Regions from separate parts of the Pseudomonas sp. 1928-m genome, predicted to be linked through region 3. Evidence: riboswitches for the same ligand, from Rfam matches in the RefSeq annotation. Region 3 holds a riboswitch; each other region holds the start of a gene.
The links. Region 3 has a riboswitch for cobalamin ahead of P3C18_RS11540 (TonB-dependent receptor). Riboswitches for the same ligand answer to the same signal wherever they lie in the genome.
Positions count from the first base shown of each region.

Region 1 (5,476 bases), on a different contig from region 3:
ACCTTGCATGGCGAGGTGCGTGTAAGGGTCAGCCGTGGCGGTTCGGCCAGCGATATTCTGCCGCTGCGCATCGAGGTGATTGATACCGGTGTGGGCTTTGCCGTACCGGCTGACGGCAAGCTGTATCAGCGCTTTCAGCAGTTGGATGGTTCGATGACCCGCGAGTACGGCGGTCTGGGCATTGGTCTGGCGATCTGCCGGCAGCTGGTCGATCTGCTCGGCGGTGATCTCAGTCATGAATCGCAGCCCGGTCAGGGTAGCTGTTTCCGCCTGGAGCTGCCGTTGGCCTTGCCGGTGCAAATGACCTCCCCAGCTGCCGTCGTGCTGCGCGCCACCGGCCCGGCGCTGCGCGCGCCTGAGCAGTGCACGGTATTAATCGTCGAAGACAACGCGATCAATCAGCTGGTAACCCGCGGCATGCTGCTCAAGCTGGGGTATCAGGTACGCACGGCCGACAATGGCGCTGAAGCCCTTGAGCTCTTGCGTAGCGAGACCATCGACGCCGTGCTGCTGGACTGCCAGATGCCGGTGATGGACGGTTTTGCCACCTGCCGGGCGCTGCGTAACCTGCCGGGCTGTCAGTTGCTGCCAGTGCTGGCGATCACCGCCCACAGCCACAGCGGCGACCGCGAGCGCTGTCTTGCTGCTGGCATGAGCGACTACCTGGCCAAGCCAGTTAAGTTCGAACAGCTGCGCAATCTATTGCACGACTGGGTGCTCTGCCGCGAGTCCTGATCGCATGAGTTGTACACGCCAACAGCTGGCCAATATGCCCGCTGTTGTGCCCGGAATCGCCCTTTAGCCAAACTCTGAATCCTGATTCACTTGAGCGATAGTGAATCAGGATTCAGATCATGGCCTATCGCACTACTGCCCTGCGTATCGACCGCGACCAGGCGCTGCGTGAGCGCATCATCAGCGCCGCGCTGGTGCGGGTTGCTGAGGGCGGTTTTGCTGCCTTGACCATGCAGGCGCTGGCTGAGGATGTCGGCATCGCCACCGGCAGCCTGTACCGCCATTTCAGCAGCAAAGGCAGCCTGGCGGCCGAGGTGTTTGCGGTGGCCAGCCAGCGTGAGGTGGATGCGTTGGCGGTCAGCGTGCGTGGCCCTGGCAGCCCGGTGCAGCGTCTGGCCGCAGGGCTTGAGCGTTTTGCCGCGCGTGCCTGGGACAGCCGCCGTTTGGCCTTCGCCCTGATCGCCGAACCGGTCGATCCGGAAGTTGACGAGCAGCGCCTGTTTTACCGCGAAGCCTATGCCGACCTGTTCGTCGAATTGCTGCAGGAAGGCGCTACACAAGGCGTGTTCCGTGTGCAGCAGATCAATCTGGTCGCCGCCTGCCTGGTCGGCGCCATCGCCGAAGCCCTGGTCGGCCCACTGTCGCCGCCCGCCCGTGCGGCCCGCGAAGCCGGTTATCCCGCCCCCAGCCTGGCTGAAGTCAGCCAGGCCTTGGTCACCTTTTGCCTGCGCGCCGTGGGCGCCAATTTGCCCGAAGAGGAGCCTCAGCCATGAATGCCAGCCAACACGCCGAAACCCATGAAGTGTTCAACCAGGTGCCGCCGCTGGATGGCGCCAACCTGTACCGCGTTGACCTGCCGCTGCAGGAGTGGAGCAAGCGCTTCGGCGGCGGCTGGGCCGAGCCGCGCCTGGATGTGTATGGCGCGCTGGCCGGTGGTGAGCTGATGGCCGCAGGCTTTCTCGCCAATGAAAATAAACCGGTGTTCAAGAGCCACGACCGCTACGGTCACCGCGCCGATCTGGTGGAGTTTCACCCGGCCTATCACCAGTTGATGAGCGCAGCCATCGAGCATGGTCTGCCGTCCATGCCCTGGACCGACCCGCGTGCCGGCGCTCAGGTGGCGCGCGCCGCCATGAGTTACCTGCACAGCCAGGCCGAAGCCGGCAGCGGTTGCCCGCTGACCATGACCTTCGCCAGCGTGCCGGCGCTCAAGCTGCAGGCCGATGTGGCCGAGAAGTGGCTGCCGAAAATCCTCTCGACTCAGTACGATCCGCGCAACCTGCCAATCGAGCAGAAAACCGGCGCGACCATCGGCATGGCCATGACCGAAAAGCAGGGCGGCACCGATGTGCGCGCCAACACCACGCGCGCCTACCCGGTGGGCCTCGGTGGCCCCGGGCAGGCTTATGAGCTGGTGGGGCACAAGTGGTTCTGCTCGGCGCCGATGTGCGACGCCTTCCTGACCCTGGCGTACACCACCAAGGGCCTGACCTGCTTTCTGCTGCCGCGCCATCGCCCAGACGGCACGCGCAACGAGTTGTATATCCAGCGCCTGAAAAACAAGCTGGGTAACTGGTCGAACGCCTCCAGCGAAGTGGAGTTTCGCGGCGCCCTGGCCTGGATGGTCGGCGAAGAAGGCCGTGGTGTGCCGACCATTATCGAGATGGTCGCGCTGACCCGCTTCGACTGCATGATCGGCTCCAGCGCGCTGATGCGTCAGGCCCTGACCCAGGCCGCACACCACTGCGCCCATCGCCAGGTTGGCGGCCGTGTACTGAGCGAGCAGCCGCTGATGCAGAACGTACTGGCCGATCTGGCTCTGGAAAGCGAAGCGGCGCTGGCGCTGACCATGCGCATGGGCAAAGCGCTGGACAATCCGCACATTGATCAGGAAGACAAGTTCGCCCGCTTGGTTACCGCCGTAGGCAAGTATTGGATCTGCAAACGCGCGCCGGCCATGATCAACGAGGCCGCCGAATGCATGGGTGGCGCCGGGTATGTCGAGGACACCATCCTCCCAAGGCTGTACCGCGAAGCACCGGTCAACTCGACCTGGGAAGGCTCGGGCAACGTGCAGTGCCTGGACGTGCTGCGCGCCCTGTCCAAGGAGCCGGGCGTGCTCGATGCGCTGTTCGCTGAGTTGGGCGATGGCCATGGTGATGCGCGGCTGAAATCCCATATCACGCAACTGCAGGCGGATTTTCGCGATACCGCAGATATTCAGTACCGCGCCCGTCAGCTGACTGAAGACGTAGCCCTAGCGCTGCAAGCCAAGCTGCTGTTGGAAGCCGGCAATGCGCCAGTGTCCGATGCCTTTATCGCCAGCCGTCTGGGCGGGCAGGGCGGTCGGGTCTACGGCACCTTGCCGCGTGGGCTGGATGTTGACGCGCTGGTGGCGCGCAGCACGCCGCATTTGATCTAAGGCGTCGAGCATGCACGCCAGTCTTTTTCAGCAGTTACAGGCCTGGCTGGCCGGTGATATCGGTGCGGACTACGGTATCTCTCAGCTGCAGGCCGCAGCCGGAGTGGCGAGCTTCAGCAGTCAGCCGCCGGCTGTGCACTTCAATCCGCTCGGCGGAGTGCACGGCGGCTACACCGCCACGCTGTTCGATGCGGCGCTGGGGCTGGCGGTGTATTCGCAGGCCAGCGCCGAAGAGGTCTATGTGACCGCCAGCCTGCAGGTAAATTACCTGCGCCCGATTGGTCTTGCGGCTTTGCCGCTCCGCACCGAAGCCCGTGTGCAGCAGCGCGAGGGGCGACAGGTCGCAGTGCAGGCCACGCTGCATGATGCTCAGGGGCAGCTGTGCGCCAATGCCAGTGGCGTCTTCACCTGCTTGCGTCATACGGCGTAAGGCGCCTGGCTCTGTCATTTCTCTTAGCCGCCGGGTAAGGTGGCCGCCGATGGTTCCGGTTCGCATTTATGCGACTGGATGAAAAGGGAACAGGGTGCGGCGCACGTCGCCAATGCCCTGGCTGCCCCCGCAACTGTAAACGGTGAATAACGCCCAGATGCCACTGACCGCAAGGTCGGGAAGGCGGGCGCAGTGTCAAGCCGTGAGCCAGGAGACCTGCCATCGAAGCCGGGCGCTTATGCCCAATCCCTCAATCCAGATCATCGCGCGGTGGGCGCGGTACAGGAATCTCTATGCACATCGAACCCGAAGTCGTTACTGGCGCCAAACTCTTTCTTAGTTATGCAACCGCCGCAGGTGCCTTTGGCCTCACGGCCAAGCTTGCCCTCGACAGCGTACGCAGCAACGGTGGCGCTGCCGCCCTGGCGCTGCGTAGCCTGCTGACCACTGCCCTGGTGTTCTGCTTCTTCGAGGTATTGCCGCATCACCCCGTGGGCGTCTCCGAGGTGCATCTGATTCTGGGCTCGACGCTGCTTCTGCTGTTCGGTGCCGGTGCCACGGCTATCGGTCTGGCGCTTGGCCTGTTGTTGCAGGGTTTGCTGTTTGCCCAGTTTGACCTGCCGCAGTACGGCATGAACGTCACCACGCTGCTGGTGCCGCTGTGGGCTATCAGCCTGCTGGCCAAGCGCATCATCGCGCCGGGCACCGCATACGTGGACCTCTCCTACAAGCAGGCGCTGGCGCTGTCGACGGCCTATCAGGGCGGTATCGTTGCCTGGGTCGGCTTCTGGGCGTTCTACGGCAACGGCTTTTCTGGCGAGAACCTGGCGGCGGTGGGCAGCTTCGGTTTGGCCTATATGAGCGTGATCCTGATTGAGCCACTGGTTGATCTGGGTGTGCTGGCCGCCGCCAAGGCGCTGTCGGCTTATAGCCGCGGGCCGTTGTTCAACGCGCGTCTGCACCAGCCGGCCTGATCACTTAGCGGCGACGCTGCCAGATCAGCTTGCCGGTATTGCTCTCAGTGACCAGGTACTGGTCACTGAAGCGATAGTAGGCGGCAGGCTGGTAGTCACTGCGGCCCTGCATCTGCACCTCCAGCAGGCCGTTGTTGCTCTGCCAGCGGCCGCTGTATTGCAGCTCGCCAGGGCTGTCGTAGTTCCAGTCGGCGCCACCTGCCACGCTGCGTGTCCATTGCGAAACGCTGCCGTCATCACTCAGTTGCAGAATCATCTGGGTGGTCATCGAGGCAAAGCTGGCGCCGCCGCTGTTGATGATCTTCTCGTGCACCCAGGTGCCGATCAGCGCCGGGTCGCGTGTTGCGTTGCTGCTCGGGTTGCTACTTGGCGTGGCCGCTGCAGCACTAAGGTTTTGCCGGTGGAACAGCGCCTTGCGCTCCAGGGTTGCCCCAGTCGTCGGATTGCGCGCGGCGATATGGGTGTTGAGCACGCCGTTGGCGTAGGTGGCATTCATATTGGCGATCAACTGCCCGGATTGCGCTTCGCTGATCTGCGCGCTGAGCAGCTGACCGTCAAAGCTGCCGCTGATCTGCAGGCGCAACCTGCCGCCCTCCACATATTCCCCCGTGACCTGCTGGCCCTGGCTGCGCAGGTGCATCTCGGCTGGCTGGCCGTCCAGCGTGGTCAGGTAATGGCCGTCCAGGCTATCGGCCAGCAGAACACTGGGTAACAGGCACAGCACAAGAGTGAGCAGGGCGCGCGGCATGCGTTTTCCTCTAGATAATTGGGTTGCTGAAGATTAGCTGTTGTTGCTTGACCTGGGTGCCGCCCCGCACTTGCAGACTGGCAACGCAGCTTAATAGAGAGGAGCGTTGCCATGACCCGCGAACAAGCCTTCTGGCAGGAATACCAATTGGCCCGCGCCCAGCGCGG
Region 1 covers NZ_JARIXO010000001.1:1,104,170-1,109,645, forward strand. Annotated here, with positions in the region: gene P3C18_RS04880 (hybrid sensor histidine kinase/response regulator) at 1-735, shown strand, start outside; gene P3C18_RS04885 (TetR/AcrR family transcriptional regulator) at 855-1,508, shown strand; gene P3C18_RS04890 (acyl-CoA dehydrogenase family protein) at 1,505-3,157, shown strand; gene P3C18_RS04895 (PaaI family thioesterase) at 3,168-3,587, shown strand; cobalamin riboswitch at 3,621-3,826, shown strand; gene P3C18_RS04900 (energy-coupling factor ABC transporter permease) at 3,881-4,561, shown strand; gene P3C18_RS04905 (hypothetical protein) at 4,566-5,309, opposite strand; gene P3C18_RS04910 (DUF3703 domain-containing protein) at 5,421-5,476, shown strand, end outside.
Region 1: another riboswitch for cobalamin. It lies ahead of P3C18_RS04900 (energy-coupling factor ABC transporter permease); the one in region 3 lies ahead of P3C18_RS11540 (TonB-dependent receptor).

Region 2 (5,476 bases), on a different contig from region 3:
AAGCGCCTGGAATACCGCGGTTACGACAGCGCCGGTGTGGCGTTGCTGACGGATAAAGGCGACCTCGACCGTCGCCGCCGCGTGGGCAAGGTCAGTGAGCTGGAAAGCGCGCTGAGCGCCGAACCGCTGGCCGGCCGCCTGGGTATCGCGCACACCCGTTGGGCCACCCACGGCGCACCTAGCGAGCGCAATGCCCACCCGCATTTCTCCAGCCATGATCTGGCGGTGGTGCACAACGGCATTATCGAGAACCACGAAGAACTGCGCGCCCAGCTCAAGGGTCTGGGTTACGTGTTCAGCTCCGATACTGACACCGAAGTGATCGTGCACCTGCTCGACCACAAGCTGAAAACTCAGCCGGACCTGACCGCAGCACTCAAAGAAGCGGTCAAGGAACTGCATGGAGCCTACGGCCTGGCGGTGATCAGCGCCAAGCAGCCGGATCGCCTGCTCGCCGCCCGCAGCGGCAGCCCGCTGGTGATCGGCCTGGGCCTGGGTGAGAACTTCCTCGCCTCCGACCAGCTGGCTCTGCGTCAGGTCACCGACCGCTTTATGTACCTGGAAGAAGGCGATATCGCCGAGATCCAGCGCGACAGCGTGCAGATCTGGAGCGTCGACGGGCAGCCGGTGACGCGCGAGAGCGTGCAATACCACGAAGGTGCGGAAGCCGCCGACAAGGGCGAGTACCGCCACTTTATGCTCAAGGAAATCCATGAGCAGCCCAAGGTGGTGCAGCGCACCCTGGAAAGCCGCCTGGGTTCCGACCACGTACTGGTTCAGGCCTTCGGCCCGCAGGCCGCCGAGTTGTTCGCCAAGGTGCGCAACGTGCAGATCGTTGCCTGCGGCACCAGTTATCACGCCGGTATGGTCGCCCGTTATTGGCTGGAAGGCCTGGCCGGTATCCCCTGCCAGATCGAAGTGGCCAGCGAGTTCCGCTACCGCAAGGTGGTGGTGCAGCCGGACACCCTGTTTGTAAGCATCTCCCAGTCCGGCGAAACCGCCGACACCCTGGCAGCCCTGCGTAATGCCAAGGAGCATGCGCCTGGCCAGGGCGGTTACCTGGCCAGCCTGGCGATCTGCAACGTCGGCATCAGCTCCCTGGTGCGCGAATCTGACCTGACCCTGCTGACCCAGGCCGGCCCGGAAATCGGCGTGGCGTCGACCAAGGCCTTCACCACCCAGCTGGTCGCGCTGATGCTGCTGACCCTGTCCCTCGGTCAGGTGCGTGGCACCCTGGATAAAGGTCTGGAAGCCGAGCTGGTGGATGAACTGCGTTGCCTGCCAACGCGTCTGGGCGAAGCCCTGGCCATGGACAGCGTGGTGGAGAAGGTCTCCGAGTTGTTCGCCGAAAAGCACCACAGCCTGTTCCTCGGCCGTGGCGCGCAGTACCCGGTTGCAATGGAAGGCGCGCTCAAACTCAAGGAAATTTCCTATATCCACGCCGAAGCCTACCCGGCTGGCGAGCTTAAGCACGGCCCGCTGGCGTTGGTCGACAGCGATATGCCGGTGGTCACCGTGGCACCGAACAACGAGCTGCTGGAAAAGCTCAAATCCAACCTGCAGGAAGTGCGCGCCCGTGGTGGCGAGCTGGTGGTGTTTGCCGACGAGCAGGCCGGTATGAGCAATGGCGAGGGCACCCACGTGGTGAACATGCCGCATATCCACGACGCCCTGGCGCCGATCCTCTACACCATTCCGCTGCAACTGCTGTCGTACTACGTCGCCGTGCTCAAGGGCACCGACGTCGACCAGCCGCGCAATTTGGCCAAGAGCGTCACGGTTGAGTAAGCAGGAGCCAGCTGATGCGGCGTGAAGATATAAAGAGCAAGCAGGCGCAAGGCGTGCTCTTTGATACCCATATCATCGCCAACCCGGCCAATACCCGGGAATGGATCGTGCTGTTGAAGAAAGGCGCAGGCACCAGCTTCTTTCTGGTCGATGACCAGGAGCAGGTGGAGTCCTTCGCCGACCTCAATGGCCTGATCGAAGAGCTGCGCCTACTCGGCATCAAGGGTGCGGAAATTCATCTCTAAGCTAGTCGTCCGCTGACCTGAACAGGTGCCGATGCTCGGCGTTGTACAGCGCCGAGTCGGCGAACTGTTCGGCGTGCAGCACGCGGCCGACGAGGATCAGCGCGGTGCGGCGAAAGCCTTTGGCGCGCACCTGTTCTTCGATGGTGGCCAGGGTGCCGCTGACCCAATCCTGATCCGGCCAGCTGGCGCGATGGACCACGGCAATCGGGCAATCCGCGCCGTAATGCGGCAGTAGCTCAGTGACGATCTTGCTCAGATGCATCACGCCCAGGTGGATGGCCATGGTCGCGCCGTGGCGGGCCAGGTCGCCCAATGCCTCGCCCGCTGGCATATTCGACTTGCTCGCGTAGCGCGTGAGAATCAGCGTCTGCGACACCTCGGGCAAGGTCAGCTCGCTTTCCAGCAGGGCAGCGCAGGCCGCAGTGGCGGTCACCCCGGGGATGATCTCGAAGGCAATGCCCAGCCGGCGTAGGTGGCGGATCTGCTCGCCAATCGCGCCGTACAGCGAGGGGTCGCCGGAGTGCACGCGGGCCACATCCTGGCCTTTGTCATCGGCTTGGCTAATCAGCTCGATGATTTCATCCAGATGCAGCTCGGCGGTGTTGATCACCTGCTCGGCGTTATGGCCTTCGAGCACTGCTGCTGGCACCAGCGAACCGGCATAGAGAATCACCGGGCAGCTGCGTAGCAGGCGCTGGCCTTTGACGGTGATCAGCTCGGGGTCGCCGGGGCCGGCGCCGATAAAGTAAACGGTCATGACAGATCCTTGGGTGCAATCGACGCCAGCGCACAGGTGGCGCTGGCGTTGCGGGTTTTCTCGCCGAGCAGACGGGCCGGTTGGCCGCTCAGGCGTTCCGCCAGGGCCAGGGCGCAGGGTTCGGCGACGGCAGGACTGCCGGTGGCGGTCAGGGTGAGCGACGAACCTTGCACTAGGAGCTGATAGGGCAGCAGTTCTTCCGCACTAAAACAGCTCAACCGCAAACCGAGGCGCTGAGCCAGTGCCAGCAGGCCCGGCTCGGCACGTTTATGCGCGATGCTGGCCAGCCCGGCCAGGTTATCCACAGTCAGGCCGTGCGCCTGCAGGCTGTGAACCAGCAATGTGGATAAATCTTCAACGCTGCAGCCGCTGCGGCAGCCAAGCCCGGCGACCACTTGAATAGTGGCCGCGGGACGAGTATCGGCAGGGCTGGGCATCATCTAAGAGCGCTCGGTGTGTGCAGCGGCGTAGCTCAACATGGCGGCCGGCAGTGGTCAACCGTGATTGACCGGCCGCCATGGCCTGCGTAGCCTTGTCGCGTTCGAGGTTCTTCGTGGGCATGCCCACGAAGCTAAGAGGGAACAAGGTTGATGCCTTGGCTGCCCCCGCAACTGTAAACGACTCGTACCCTTGCGTTGTTCTGCCGCCCAAGCGCTGCAGCACAACAGCCACTGCGTCAGCGCGGGAAGGCGAAGGGAGTAGCCGGTGTACCTACGCCAGCCCGGTCGTGAGCCAGGAGACCTGCCTCGTCACGTTTTCGACAACCGGGCGGGGTGATCCGGTGGTGTTGGCTGACGCCCCGTGGCTGTCATGTCTGTGCCGCCTCCTGCTCGTCTTTCTTTCGACGTCACGCAGGACTCGCCATGCAAACCCTCGCCAAACTTCCCGTCACCATCGTTACCGGCTTTCTCGGCGCCGGCAAAACCACTCTGCTGCGGCACATGCTCGGCCACGCCGACGGGCGGCGCATTGCGGTGATCGTCAACGAATTCGGCGAGCTGGGCATCGACGGCGAAATCCTCAAGCAGTGCTCCATTGGTTGCAGCGAAGAAGAAGCCAACGGGCGCATCTTCGAACTGGCCAACGGCTGCCTGTGCTGCACCGTGCAGGAAGAATTTTTCCCGGTGATGCGCGAGCTGGTGGCGCGTCGCGGTGAGCTGGATCATATCCTTATTGAAACCTCCGGCCTGGCACTGCCCAAGCCGCTGGTACAGGCCTTTAACTGGCCGGAAATCCGCAACTCCTGCACCGTGGATGCGGTGATCACCGTGGTCGACAGCCCGGCCGTGGCAGCCGGCACCTTCGCCGCCTTCCCCGATCAGGTTGATGCGCAGCGCAAGCTCGACCCGAATCTGGACCACGAATCGCCGTTGCACGAGCTGTTCGCCGACCAACTGGCCAGCGCCGACCTGGTGATCCTCAACAAGGCCGACCTGCTCGACGCCGCCGCCCTGGCTGCGGTGCGTGCGGAAGTGGCCGAGGAGCTGCCACCGGCGGTGAAAATCATCGAAGCCCATGGCGGCGAGCTGCCGCTGGACGTGCTGCTGGGCCTGAACTGCGAGACCGAGCTGCATATCGAGGGCCGAAAGACCCACCATGATCTGGAAGGCCATGAAGACCACGATCACGACGAGTTCGCCTCGTTCCACGTGGAACTGCCTGAAGCCGAGGAAGCCCGTCTGCTGCAAGCGCTGAAGGATGCGGTCAGCAAACACGGCATTCTGCGTATCAAGGGTTTTGCGGCGATTCCCGGCAAGCCGATGCGTCTGCTGCTGCAAGGCGTTGGCCAGCGTTTCGATAAACACTTCGACCGCGCCTGGCAGGCCGATGAGCCGCGCATCACCCGCCTGGTGGTGATTGGCCAGACACTGGATCAGGCCGTCATCGAAGCCGAGCTGCAAGCAGCGCTGGCCTAAATATGTGGGAGGGGCTTTAGCCGCGAGCCTTATAGGGCCTGTCGCGGCTAAAGCGGTTCGCCGCCCGACCCCTCCCACAGGTGAATTGCCCATGCATCTATTACGCACCCAGCCCGGCAGCCAGCTGCCGGTCGACAGCATCGCCGACCTCGGCCAGACCCCGGCCGAGCTGGTGATTCTGTGCACCGGCGATTCGCACCTGTCGTTGCTGGCCGAAGTGGCGCGGCAGCTGCCGGCGGATTACCCCAGCCTGCGCCTGGCCAGCCCGGCGCAGCTGAGCAATCACGCCTCGGTGGATCTCTACGTTGAGCAGGTGCTGCAGCACGCCAAGGTCATCCTGATTTCCGTGCACGGCGGCGTCAGCTATTGGCGCTACGGCATCGAGCGGTTGGTCGAACTGGCCGAGCGCGGTGCGCAGGTGATTATGGTGCCGGGTTGCGACAACCCTGATCCGGAGCTGATGGCCTTGAGCACTGTGTCAGTGACCGAGGCTGAGCGGCTTTGGCAGTTCCTACGCCAGGGCGGTGCGGGCAATGCGCTGCAGCTGTTTAACTGCATCGCCAGCCAGTGGCTGCAGCGCGATTATTCTTGGGCAGAACCGCAGCCGCTGCCACGCGTTGGCCTGTATCACCCGCACTTGGCCAATCCGAGCTTGGCCGATTGGCAAGCCAATTGGCAGGTTGATGCGCCGGTGGCGGCGCTGCTGTTCTACCGCACTCAGGTGCAGGCGGCGAATACCGGGTTTATCGACGTGTTCTGCCAGCGGCTGC
Region 2 covers NZ_JARIXO010000001.1:245,828-251,303, forward strand. Annotated here, with positions in the region: gene glmS (glutamine--fructose-6-phosphate transaminase (isomerizing)) at 1-1,788, shown strand, start outside; gene P3C18_RS01095 (hypothetical protein) at 1,803-2,033, shown strand; gene cobM (precorrin-4 C(11)-methyltransferase) at 2,035-2,790, opposite strand; gene P3C18_RS01105 (cobalamin biosynthesis protein) at 2,787-3,230, opposite strand; cobalamin riboswitch at 3,318-3,554, shown strand; gene cobW (cobalamin biosynthesis protein CobW) at 3,654-4,706, shown strand; gene cobN (cobaltochelatase subunit CobN) at 4,798-5,476, shown strand, end outside.
Region 2: another riboswitch for cobalamin. It lies ahead of cobW (cobalamin biosynthesis protein CobW); the one in region 3 lies ahead of P3C18_RS11540 (TonB-dependent receptor).

Region 3 (5,476 bases):
GCGGCGCTCGGAAAGTGAGTACGACACCTTTGGCGTTGGCCACTCCAGCACCAGCATCAGCGCGGCATTGGGCATGGCGATTGCGGCGCGCATTCAGGGTTCGCGGCGCAAGGCCGTAGCGGTGATTGGCGACGGCGCCCTGACCGCAGGCATGGCCTTCGAGGCGCTGAATCACGCCAGCGACGTCAACGCCAATATGCTGGTGATCCTCAACGACAACGACATGTCGATCTCCAAGAACGTCGGCGGGCTGTCCAACTACCTGGCCAAGATCCTTTCCAGCCGCACCTACGCCAGCATGCGCGAGGGCAGCAAGAAAATCCTCTCGCGCCTGCCGGGTGCCTGGGAAATCGCGCGCAAGACCGAAGAACACGCCAAGGGCATGCTGGTGCCCGGCACCCTGTTCGAGGAGCTGGGCTGGAACTATATCGGCCCCATCGACGGCCATGATCTGCCGACCCTGCTTGCCACCCTGCGCAATATGCGCGACCTCGACGGCCCGCAGTTTCTGCATGTGGTGACCAAGAAGGGCAAGGGCTTCGCCCCAGCCGAAGCCGACCCGATTGGCTATCACGCCATCACCAAGCTGGAGCCGATCAACGCGCCAGCCGCACCCAAGCAAGCCAGCGGCCCAAAATACTCCAGCGTATTTGGTCAATGGCTCTGCGATATGGCCGCGCAGGACCCACGCCTGGTCGGCATTACCCCGGCGATGAAAGAAGGCTCGGACCTGGTGGCGTTCAGTGAACGCTACCCCGAGCGCTATTTCGACGTGGCCATCGCCGAACAGCACGCCGTGACCCTCGCGGCCGGCATGGCCTGCGACGGTGCCAAGCCGGTGGTGGCGATCTATTCGACCTTTCTACAACGCGCCTATGACCAGCTGATTCATGACGTGGCCGTGCAGCACCTCGATGTGCTGTTCGCCATCGACCGCGCCGGCCTGGTCGGCGAAGACGGCCCGACCCACGCCGGCAGCTTCGATATTTCCTACCTGCGCTGCATCCCCGGCATGCTGGTGATGACCCCGAGCGATGAAAACGAGCTGCGCCGCATGCTCACCACCGGCCACCTGTTCAACGGCCCGGCGGCGGTGCGTTATCCGCGCGGCAGCGGCCCGAATGCCGCCATCGAAGCGGGCCTGGAGCCACTGGACATCGGCAAGGGCGTGGTTCGTCGCCAAGGCAGCAAAACGGCCCTGCTGGTATTCGGTGTGCAGCTCAGTGAAGCGCTCAAAGTTGGCGAAGCACTCGACGCCACGGTGGTCGATATGCGCTTTGTCAAACCACTGGACGAAGCCCTGGTGCGCCAGCTGGCCGCCAGCCACGAGCTGCTGGTGACCATCGAAGAGAACAGCGTAATGGGCGGAGCTGGCAGCGCGGTCAGCGAGTTCCTCGCCCACGCCAGCATCCTCAAGCCGGTGCTGCATCTGGGCCTGCCGGACTATTACGTCGAGCACGCCAAACCGGCGCAGATGCTCGCCGAATGTGGGCTGGATGGCGCAGGTATCGAAGCCGCCATCCGCGCGCGTCTCTCCAGCCTTTCTGCATGAATACCGCTCATCCAGAGCTGAGCCAGGCTTGCTTGTAATTCATTCAACCGCGCATTAAGGTGCGCGGCGTTTTACTTCCGCCAAGGTGCGCCCCTTCCATAGTGAAGCGGCGTTAAACGGGAAGCCGGTGCGTTCTTTACGAACCATCCCGGCGCTGCCCCCGCAACGGTAATCGACCGCAGAGCCGTTCTGCACGTCGCCTCAACGCCACTGGATTATCCCGGGAAGGCGAGGCGGCGCACGTCGAGAGCCCGGAGACCGGCCTTGCTGGATGTGACTGGTGTTGCGGAGGGCATCACCGTCAAGCTCAGGCTGCGCCCGCGCGCCCGTTCTTGCCCCTGCCCTTCTCAAAAGTCGTTCGACCTTTTGAGGATCTTCTCAGTGAATCTGTCCCGTCTTGCCCTCGCCGTGGCCCTTGCTCCCGGCCTTAGCCTGGCCAACGCCGCCATCGAGCTGCCGCCGCTGGTGATTACCCGCGCCACCCCACTGCAAACCCCGGCCCCGGCCAGCGTCCGGGTGATCGACCGCCAGCAGATCGAAGCCAGCGCCGCCAGTTCGCTGGTCGATGTATTGCGCGGCGAAGCCGGGCTGCAGGTGCGCGACGTGATCGGCGATGGCAGCCGCGCCACCTTCAGCCTGCGTGGCTTTGGCGAAAACGCGGTGAACAACACCCTGATTCTGGTCGATGGCCGCCGCCTCAATCAGCCGGCACTCGCCGGCGCGGATCTGAGCAGCGTGCCACTGAGCAATATCGAACGCATCGAGATTATCCGTGGTGCCGGCAGCGTGCTGTATGGCGACCAGGCGGTGGGTGGGGTGATCAATATCATCACTCGCCAACCCAGCGACAGTGAGGCCTATATCGAAACCACTCGTGGCAGCCATGACCTCGAAGCCTTTCGCGGCCATCTGGCGCAGTCCCTGGGAGGCGGCTTCTCCACCTTCCTCAGCGGCGAGTCGCGCACGGCCGACAACTACCGTGACCACAACAACGCCAGCTACAGCAACGCCTTCGCCCGCCTGCGCTATGACCACGATGGCGGCCATGCGCTCTACGAATACCAGACGGTGGACGACGAGCTGCTCTACCCCGGCAGCCTCAGCAGCGCCCAGCGCCGCGCCGACCGCAAGCAGAGCACCTCCAGCGACTGGTTCGACAGCAAGACCCAGCTGCACCGCCTCGCCCTGCAACAGCAGCTGCACGACAACCTCGCCGCCAACCTCGATTACAGCCACAGCGATCAGGACGGCATCGGCTCGTCCTGGGGCAGCCGCTACCACCAGGGCACGCGGGTGGAAAGCATCAGCCCGCGCTTCTCCGGGCACCTCGACAGCACCCTCGGCCGCAGTGAATGGCTGCTGGGGCATGACCATATCAACAACGACTATGAAAACAGCCTGACCCGCACCGAGTTCCGTCAGACCCAGCGCGACTGGTACGGCCAGTGGGTGCAGCCGCTGAGCAGCAGCCTCAGCCTTAGCGCAGGCTACCGCGAGAGCCAGGCCGAAGACCGCAAGCACGGCGCGGGCAAGACTCATACCGATAACCAGGGCAGCAGCAGCCTGGGCCTCAGCTGGCAGGCGGCCGAGCATGCGCGCCTGTTTATCAAGCGCGAAGACGTGCTGCGCTGGGCCAACGTCGATGAAAACGGCTATGTACTGCCGGGCGTCGATTACCTCAAGCCGCAGACTGGCGTGTCCTGGGAGGCGGGAGCCGAATGGCAGGACGACCTGCAGCGCTACCAGGCCAGCCTGTATCGCCTCGACCTGGAGGACGAACTGATGTACGACTCGCAGGCCAATGCCGGGATGGGAGCCAACATCAACCTGGACAAGACCCGTCGCCAGGGCCTGCTGCTGGAAGCCGAACGCCAGCTAAGCGCCCGCCTGAGCATCGGCGGGCAGTACACTTTTACCGACTCGGAATACCTGCAAGGCAATTTCAAGGGCAACGAAGTGCCGTGGGTGTCGCGCCACAGCGCCAGCACCCACCTCAGCTACCAGCTGCTGCCCGGCGTGACCAGCTATGTCGAGGCGGTTTATACCGGCGCGCGCTACCTGTCGAGCGATGATGGCCACGCCATGCCTCGCGAGGGCGGTTATACCCTGATCAACGCGGCGCTGAGCTGGGACTATCAGCAATTCAGCAGCAAGCTGCGGGTCAACAACCTCACCGGCAAGCAATACGACAGCCATGCCGGCTGGAGCACCTGGAGCGGCTCGTACCATTACCCCGCCCCCGAAGAGCAGGTACAGCTCAGCGTCGGTTACCGGTTCTGAAATATCGGCCCTGGGGCTTTAGCCCCAGGGCCGCCTCAGTGCGCCTCGCTCAAACGTCTGCACAACGCCTCCACCGCCCCCAACATCTGAAAGCTCGGCCGTTCCAGACCGGCATCCGGCACCAGCCACAGCTGCTTACGCTCAACCGCAGCCACGCCCGGCCAGATGCGCCAGGCGTCCAACTGCCCCTGCACACCCGCCAGAATCACCTCGGGATTGCGCTGCAGCACCGCCTCCACGCTGACCTGCGGCGCCGGCAAGGTGAGTTCGGCAAAGATATTCTCGGCGCCGCAGATACGCAGAGCGTCACTGATAATCTGCTGGCCGCCGATGGTGTACAGCGGCGCATCCCAGACCTGATAGAACAGACGCAATGGCTGTTTACGCTGATAGCGCTGACGCAACGCCACCAAGCCGCTATTGAATTGCTGATGCAGCTGTTGGCCTCGCTCGGCACGGCCGATTCGCGCGCCAATTTCGACGAAGTTCTCTGCCAGATCAGCCAGCTTGCGTGGCTCCACGATCAGCAGGGGAATCCCCATACGCTGCAACTGCTGGCGTTGCGCACTGCTGATGCTATCGGGCCAGAGCAGTACCAGATCGGGTTGAAGTTCGAGCAAGCTTTCCAATTCAAGCTGACCGTAACGGCCAACCGAAGGTAGCTGCGCGACCGCTGCCGGGCGTTCACCCCCATCGAGCAGGCCGACCAGCAAGTCGCCCGCATCCAGCTCCAGCATGATTTCAGTCAGGGAAGGTGCCAGGGTCACTACCCGCTCGACTGCTGCAGCAGGCAATGCCAGCAACAACAGCAAGCAGAACGTGATGGCGCGCATCAGCAGGCCACTTAAGAACGTTACCGAGGACGCCGAGGCAAGGCGAAAACGGTCGAGAAAGCGGAGTTTACTGCTGTAAATGAGCATTTCGAGACCGTTTTCAACGCAGTATCGGCTACGCAGGTAGTTCTTCAGCGGCCTGTTAGCCGAGTTGGCGAGGAATGCGGTAGAGATACAGCAGAACGATGCTGGAAATCGCCAGGAGGATCAGCGGAATCGCTTCCAGGCCGGCGAACACCGCCATGGCGGCAATCCAGGCCGGCAGCGCCGCGCCGAGAAAGGCCAGACGACGCACACGCGCCAGCTCCAGCCAGGCATCGTGTTCATCTGCTGTATCGAGGGCTTTTTCCGTGGCCACCAGCGCGCGCTTGTAGGCGCTGAACAACGGCAGGCTGACAAACATCGAGGCCAGGCCGGCGATAAACAGCGGCATGGTCAACAGGCCGGGTTTCTGCTCGGCACCAAACAGCAGGTTGAGCACAAACAACGGGGCCAGGGTCACGGCCAGTTGCCGCCACCACTCCAGCGCCAGTCGCCGACGCACTTGGCCGCGCGTCACAGGCTTTCCTCAACCTCGCCCTGGTGCAGGCTACCGAGCATATGCCCAAGCTTGCCGGCCTTGGTCGCGAGGTATTTTTTGTTGTGCGGGTTGTGGTCGATCTGCAGCGGCACGCGGGTCGCCACATTGATGCCCATATCGCCCAGCGCCTTGACCTTGCGCGGGTTGTTGGTCATCAGTTTGAGCTGACTGATACCCAGGTGATCGAGCATCGGCAGGCAGATCGCGTAGTCACGCTGATCGGCACCAAAG
Region 3 covers NZ_JARIXO010000002.1:442,606-448,081, forward strand. Annotated here, with positions in the region: gene dxs (1-deoxy-D-xylulose-5-phosphate synthase) at 1-1,552, shown strand, start outside; cobalamin riboswitch at 1,619-1,834, shown strand; gene P3C18_RS11540 (TonB-dependent receptor) at 1,934-3,832, shown strand; gene P3C18_RS11545 (cobalamin-binding protein) at 3,868-4,665, opposite strand; gene P3C18_RS11550 (MFS transporter) at 4,808-5,224, opposite strand; gene ribA (GTP cyclohydrolase II) at 5,221-5,476, opposite strand, start outside.

Region 4 (5,476 bases), on a different contig from region 3:
GCCCAATAGCAGAATGCGCGGGCTCACAGCTTGCGCACCGCCAGCAGGGTGATTGGCAAGGCGCTGCGCCAGGTGTCGAAGCCGCCCAACGGCTGCGCCTGGGCCACGCTGATGCGGGTCAGTTCGCCGCCGACCTGCTCACGCCAAGCCACCAGCGCCGCTTCGCTTTGCAGGGTCACGGCATTGGCCAGCAAACGCCCGCCCGGTTTCAGGCTGGCCCAGCACTGCTCCAGCACACCGGGGATGGTCACCCCGCCGCCAATAAAGATCGCATCCGGCGCCGCCAATCCGGCCAAGGCTTCGGGCGCGCGGCCGGCGACCAGTTGCAGGCCCGGCACGCCGAGAGCATCGCGGTTGTGTTGGATATGCGCCTGACGACCGGCATCGGCCTCGATGGCCAGCGCTCGGCAACTTGTATGCGCGCGCATCCATTCGATGCCAATGGAGCCGCAACCCGCGCCGACATCCCAGAGCAGCTCACCCGGTTGCGGCGCCAGGCGCGCCAGGGTGATGGCGCGCACATCGCGCTTGGTCAGCTGGCCGTCGTGCTGATAGGCGTCGTCCGGCAACCCCGGAGTGAGCGGCAGCAGGCGCACATCGGCACCAGCCACACAGTCGATTGCCAGCAGATTGAGATCGGCGACGCGTGATACGGCCCAATCGCTGGCCAGACCATCGATGCGCCGTTCCTGATCGCCGCCCAGGTGCTCCAGCACGGTCAAACGGCTGGGACCAAAACCGCGTTCACGTAGCAACTCGGCCACGGCCGCCGGGCTGTCGCCGTCATTACTCAAAACTAACAGCCGCGCGCCGGGGAAAATCTGCGCCTGCAGCGCCGCCAACGGCCGCGCCACCAGCGACAGCACCGTCACCTCCTGCAACGGCCAACCCAGCCGAGCAGCAGCCAGTGAGACGGATGAGGGCGCAGAGAACACCCGCAATTCCTCGGCCGGCAGTTGCCGCGCCAGGCTCGCGCCAACGCCGTAGAACAGCGGATCACCGCTGGCCAACACGCAGACCGGCGTACCGCGCCGCGCCAGGACCTGCTCCAGGCTGAATGGGCTCGGCCAGAGTTCGTGCTGCCCCGGCAGATCGCTAGGCAACAGCGCCAGCTGCCGTGGGCTGCCGACGATCCACTGCGCCTCGCCCAACGCCAGCCGCGCCGCCTCACCCAGGCCGGCATAGCCGTCTTCACCGATACCCACCAGGGTTAACCAGGCCGTCATGCGCTTTCCTCAAACCGTCATCAGCGCGTCGCCCGACCAGCTGGCTGTCGTGCCCGCGCGCAAAGCGGGCATAATAGCGCCTTCGTCGGTGCCCACCGCCATTGTGCATAGGGCCTAAGAGGGAATCCGGAGCGATCCGCTGATCGTGACCGAGCTGCCCCCGCAACTGTAAACAGCGAGTCTGCCGCAACTGTGCCACTGGGTAACCGGGAAGGCCGCGCCAGATGATGACCTGTCAGCCAGGAGACCTGCCGACGACGCTAGTCGCGAGTGCCAACATCGGGCGGGGTGTACCGATGCCATGAAACCCCCTGTGGGCGGGTTTCGCTGGTTCGGTCGCCGCGTCGTAGTAGCTGGTGAACCGTTTGCGCGACTGTCTAACCTCCGCCGATCTGCCTGCCCCACGCCCCGAAAAACCGGGATCGGCGTGCCCCGGCCTGCTGCGTATCGTTCCGGCACTGGACGGTGGCATCTGCCGGGTCAAGCTGGCTGGCGGCGTGCTCAGCAGCCAGCAGGCACGGGCTATTGCCGAGGCAGCAGAGCGCTGCGCCAGCGGCGTGCTGGAACTGACCAACCGCAGCAATCTGCAAATTCGCGGCGTGCTGCCAGGCCAGCAGGCCGAACTGATCGAGCGCCTGCTGGCCGCCGGCCTCGGCCCAAGTAACCCGGCCGCCGACGATGTGCGCAACCTGCTGCTCAGCCCCGCCGCCGGCCTTGATCCGCACGCCCTGCTCGACACCCGCCCGCTGGCCGCCGCGTTGCTTGAGCTGCTGCAAGCCACCCCTGCGCTGCATGGGCTATCGGCCAAGTTCGCTATTCAGCTGGACGGCGGCGAAGCCCTGGCCATGCTCGAACACCCCCACGATATCTGGCTGAGCGCCCTGCCCGGCACGCCGGCTCGCTTGGCCTTTGGCTTGGCCGGTTGCCCGGGTGATCAGCCGCTGGGCGTGGTCGACGTTGAGCAAGCCGTACCGCTGGTGGAACAACTGCTCAGGCTGTTTCTCCAGCTAGCGGGTAATGAACATAGCCGGATGCGCCAGCTGCTCGCCGCAATATCGCCCAGCCAACTGCTGCAACAGCTGCAAACGCGCCTGCCCTTTGCCGTGCAGGCGCCACCGACCGATTGGCAACACAAACCAGTCAGCCCACGCGCGCCGATGGGCATTTATCCACAGCAGCAAAACGCCCTTTGCATGGTTGCCGCCGCTTCACGTCTGGGCCGGATCGACGCTGCGCAACTCAAAGCACTGGCCGATCTGGCTGAGCAATATGGCGATGCCAGCCTGCGCCTGACGCCCTGGCAGGGTCTGCTGCTGCCCAATATCCCCGAGCAATCGGCAGACAAGCTGCTGCACAAGCTGACCGAACTGGGCCTGCTCACCGATGCGCAGGAACCGTTAAGCCATCTGATCGCCTGCACCGGCTCAGCCGCCTGCGGCAAAGGCCTGGCCGACAGCAAAGCTGATGCCTTGCGCCTGGCCGAACGCCTGCGAGCTAGCACGGCGCGCCCGCAGGTACATCTCAGCGCCTGCCCGCGCTCCTGCGCCGCCGCGCATACCGCGCCCTTCACCCTGCTGGCCAGCAGCGCCGGGCATTACCAGCTTTATCAACGCACGCCCGAGGCGGCCGGTTTCGGTCAGCTGCAGGCCAGCGCCATGACTATCGACGAGGCCGGCGACTGGTTCGCCGCCCACTGCGCAACAGGAAACAGCGATGCTTGAGTACATCCGCGACGGCCAGGAAATCTACCGCCAATCCTTCGCCACCATTCGCGCCGAGGCTGACCTGTCGGCGATCCCGGTAGACCTGGAAAAGCTCGCGGTGCGGGTTATCCACGCCTGCGGCATGGTCGATGTGGTGCAGGACCTGCGCTTCTCCCCCGGTGCCGGCGCTGCTGGCCGCGCTGCGTTGGCCAAGGGCGCGCCGCTTCTCTGCGATGCGCGGATGGTCGCCGAAGGCATCACCCGCCCGCGCCTGGCCGCCAACAACCCGGTGATCTGCACCCTGCATAACGACGGCGTAATTGAGCAGGCCCGCGCACTCGGCAATACCCGTTCGGCAGTCGCATTGGAACATTGGCGCGAGCATCTGGAAGGCAGCGTGGTGGTGATCGGCAACGCCCCCACCGCGCTGTTTTACCTGCTGGAAATGCTCGACGCTGGCGCGCCGAAACCAGCGTTGATTATCGGCATGCCGGTGGGCTTTATCGGCGCGGCGGAATCCAAGGACGCCCTCGCCGCCGACAGCCGTGGCGTGCCCTATGTGATTGTGCGCGGCCGTCGCGGCGGCAGCGCCATGGCGGTGGCAGCGGTCAACGCCCTGGCCACGGAGGTGGAGTGATGAGTATGCAAAAAGGCCGCCTGCTCGGCATCGGCGTCGGCCCCGGCGACCCGGAGCTGATCACCCTCAAAGCCCTGCGCCTGCTGCAATCGGCAGCGGTGGTCGGCTACTTTGTGGCCAAGGCCAAAGCCAACAAGGGCCAGGGCGGCAACGCCTTCGGCATTATCGAACAGCACCTGAGCGACACACAGCAGCGCCTGCCGCTGGTGTACCCGGTGACCACGGAAAAACTCGCCGCGCCGCTGAGCTATGAAGATGTGATCAGCGATTTCTACGACACCTGCGCGGTGCAGATCGCCGCCCGGCTTGACGCCGGCTTTGATGTGGCGGTGATCTGCGAAGGCGACCCGTTTTTCTACGGCTCCTATATGTATTTGCACGACCGCCTGGCCGACCGTTACGACGTGGAAGTGGTGCCCGGCGTGTGCTCCATGCTCGGCTGCGCCTCGGTGCTCGGCACCCCGCTGGTGTACCGCAACCAGAGTTTGAGCGTGCTCTCCGGCGTGTTGCCAGAAGACGAACTCAAGCAGCGCCTGCACAGCGCCGAAGCCGCCGTGATCATGAAACTGGGGCGTAATTTCGAGAAAGTCCGCCGCGTGTTGCAGGAGCTGGGCATCGACGACCGCGCCCACTACGTTGAGCGCGCCACCATGGGCAACCAGCGCATCGTGCCGCTGGATGAGGTTGAACCGATGTCCTCGCCGTATTTCTCGATGATCGTGATTCCCGGCGAAAAATGGCGCGGGTAACGCGACCGTAGGGCGGATGATGCTTTTTTCATCCACCATCGCGGTTGGTGGATGGGTGAAACGTCATCCACCCTACCCAACTGAACGTAGCCCGGATGCAATCCGGGAAACCGCACGCCCCGAATTGCATCCGGGCTACAGGATTCAAACATGAGTATCGCCCCCGCCATCATCATCCTCGGCCCCTCTGCCCTGCCTTGCGCACGGCGCATCCAGGCGCTTTATCCCCAGGCCGAAATCCACGGCCTGCACAGCCGGGTGGTGGACGTCGAGCGGACTTATGACGACTTCGGCGACACCCTACGCACGCTCTACCGCGCCGGTACGCCGCTGATCGTGCTGTGCGCCGCCGGTATCGTGATTCGCAGCCTGGCCGCTGTACTGGGTGAGAAAGACAGCGAGCCGCCAGTGTTGGCCGTGGCCGAAGACGGCAGCGCCGTAGTACCGCTGCTCGGCGGCCTGGGCGGGGTCAACCGCATGGCGCGGGAGCTTGCCGCGCACCTGGAGGTCAGCGCGGCGATCACCACCAGCGGTGAACTGCGCTTTGGCACCTGCCTGCTGGAACCGCCGGCCGGCTATGTGCTGGCTGATCTTGAGCAAGGCAAAGGCTTTGTCAGCGACCTGCTCGGCGGCCAGGCCGTGCGTATCGAAGGCGACGCGCCCTGGCTGGCCCAGGCCAAACTGCCGGTGGATAACAGCGCCAACCGGGTGATCCATATCAGCCCACATAGCCGCGCGGCCAATGCCGATGAACTGCTGATCCACCCGCAGCAGGTCGCCGTATGGGTCGAACGCGTCAGTCCTGAATTACTTAGCGAACTGCAGCAGGCGCTGCAAACCAGCAACCTGGCCGCGCAAAGCCTGGCCTGCCTGCTGGCCGCGCCAGAACTAATGGCCAACGCCGAGCTGCACCACGCCGCCGCACAGCTCAAACTGCCGCTGCGCTTTATCGATGACGCGCAGCAACTGCCACCACTGCACAGCCAACACGCCAATCTGCGCCTGCTGCTGGCCGCAGCGCCTATCGACGCCAACCAACTCGGCCGCCCCCGTGGCCGCCTGACGGTGATTGGCCTCGGCCCCGGTGCCGCCGAATTTATGGTGCCCGCCGCGCGCCAGGCGCTGGATGAAGCGCAGGACCTGCTCGGCTACGAAACCTAT
Region 4 covers NZ_JARIXO010000001.1:260,823-266,298, reverse strand. Annotated here, with positions in the region: gene P3C18_RS01180 (cobalt-precorrin-6A reductase) at 1-27, opposite strand, end outside; gene cbiE (precorrin-6y C5,15-methyltransferase (decarboxylating) subunit CbiE) at 24-1,226, opposite strand; cobalamin riboswitch at 1,296-1,497, shown strand; gene cobG (precorrin-3B synthase) at 1,592-2,947, shown strand; gene P3C18_RS01165 (precorrin-8X methylmutase) at 2,940-3,566, shown strand; gene P3C18_RS01160 (precorrin-2 C(20)-methyltransferase) at 3,563-4,315, shown strand; gene cobJ (precorrin-3B C(17)-methyltransferase) at 4,466-5,476, shown strand, end outside.
Region 4: another riboswitch for cobalamin. It lies ahead of cobG (precorrin-3B synthase); the one in region 3 lies ahead of P3C18_RS11540 (TonB-dependent receptor).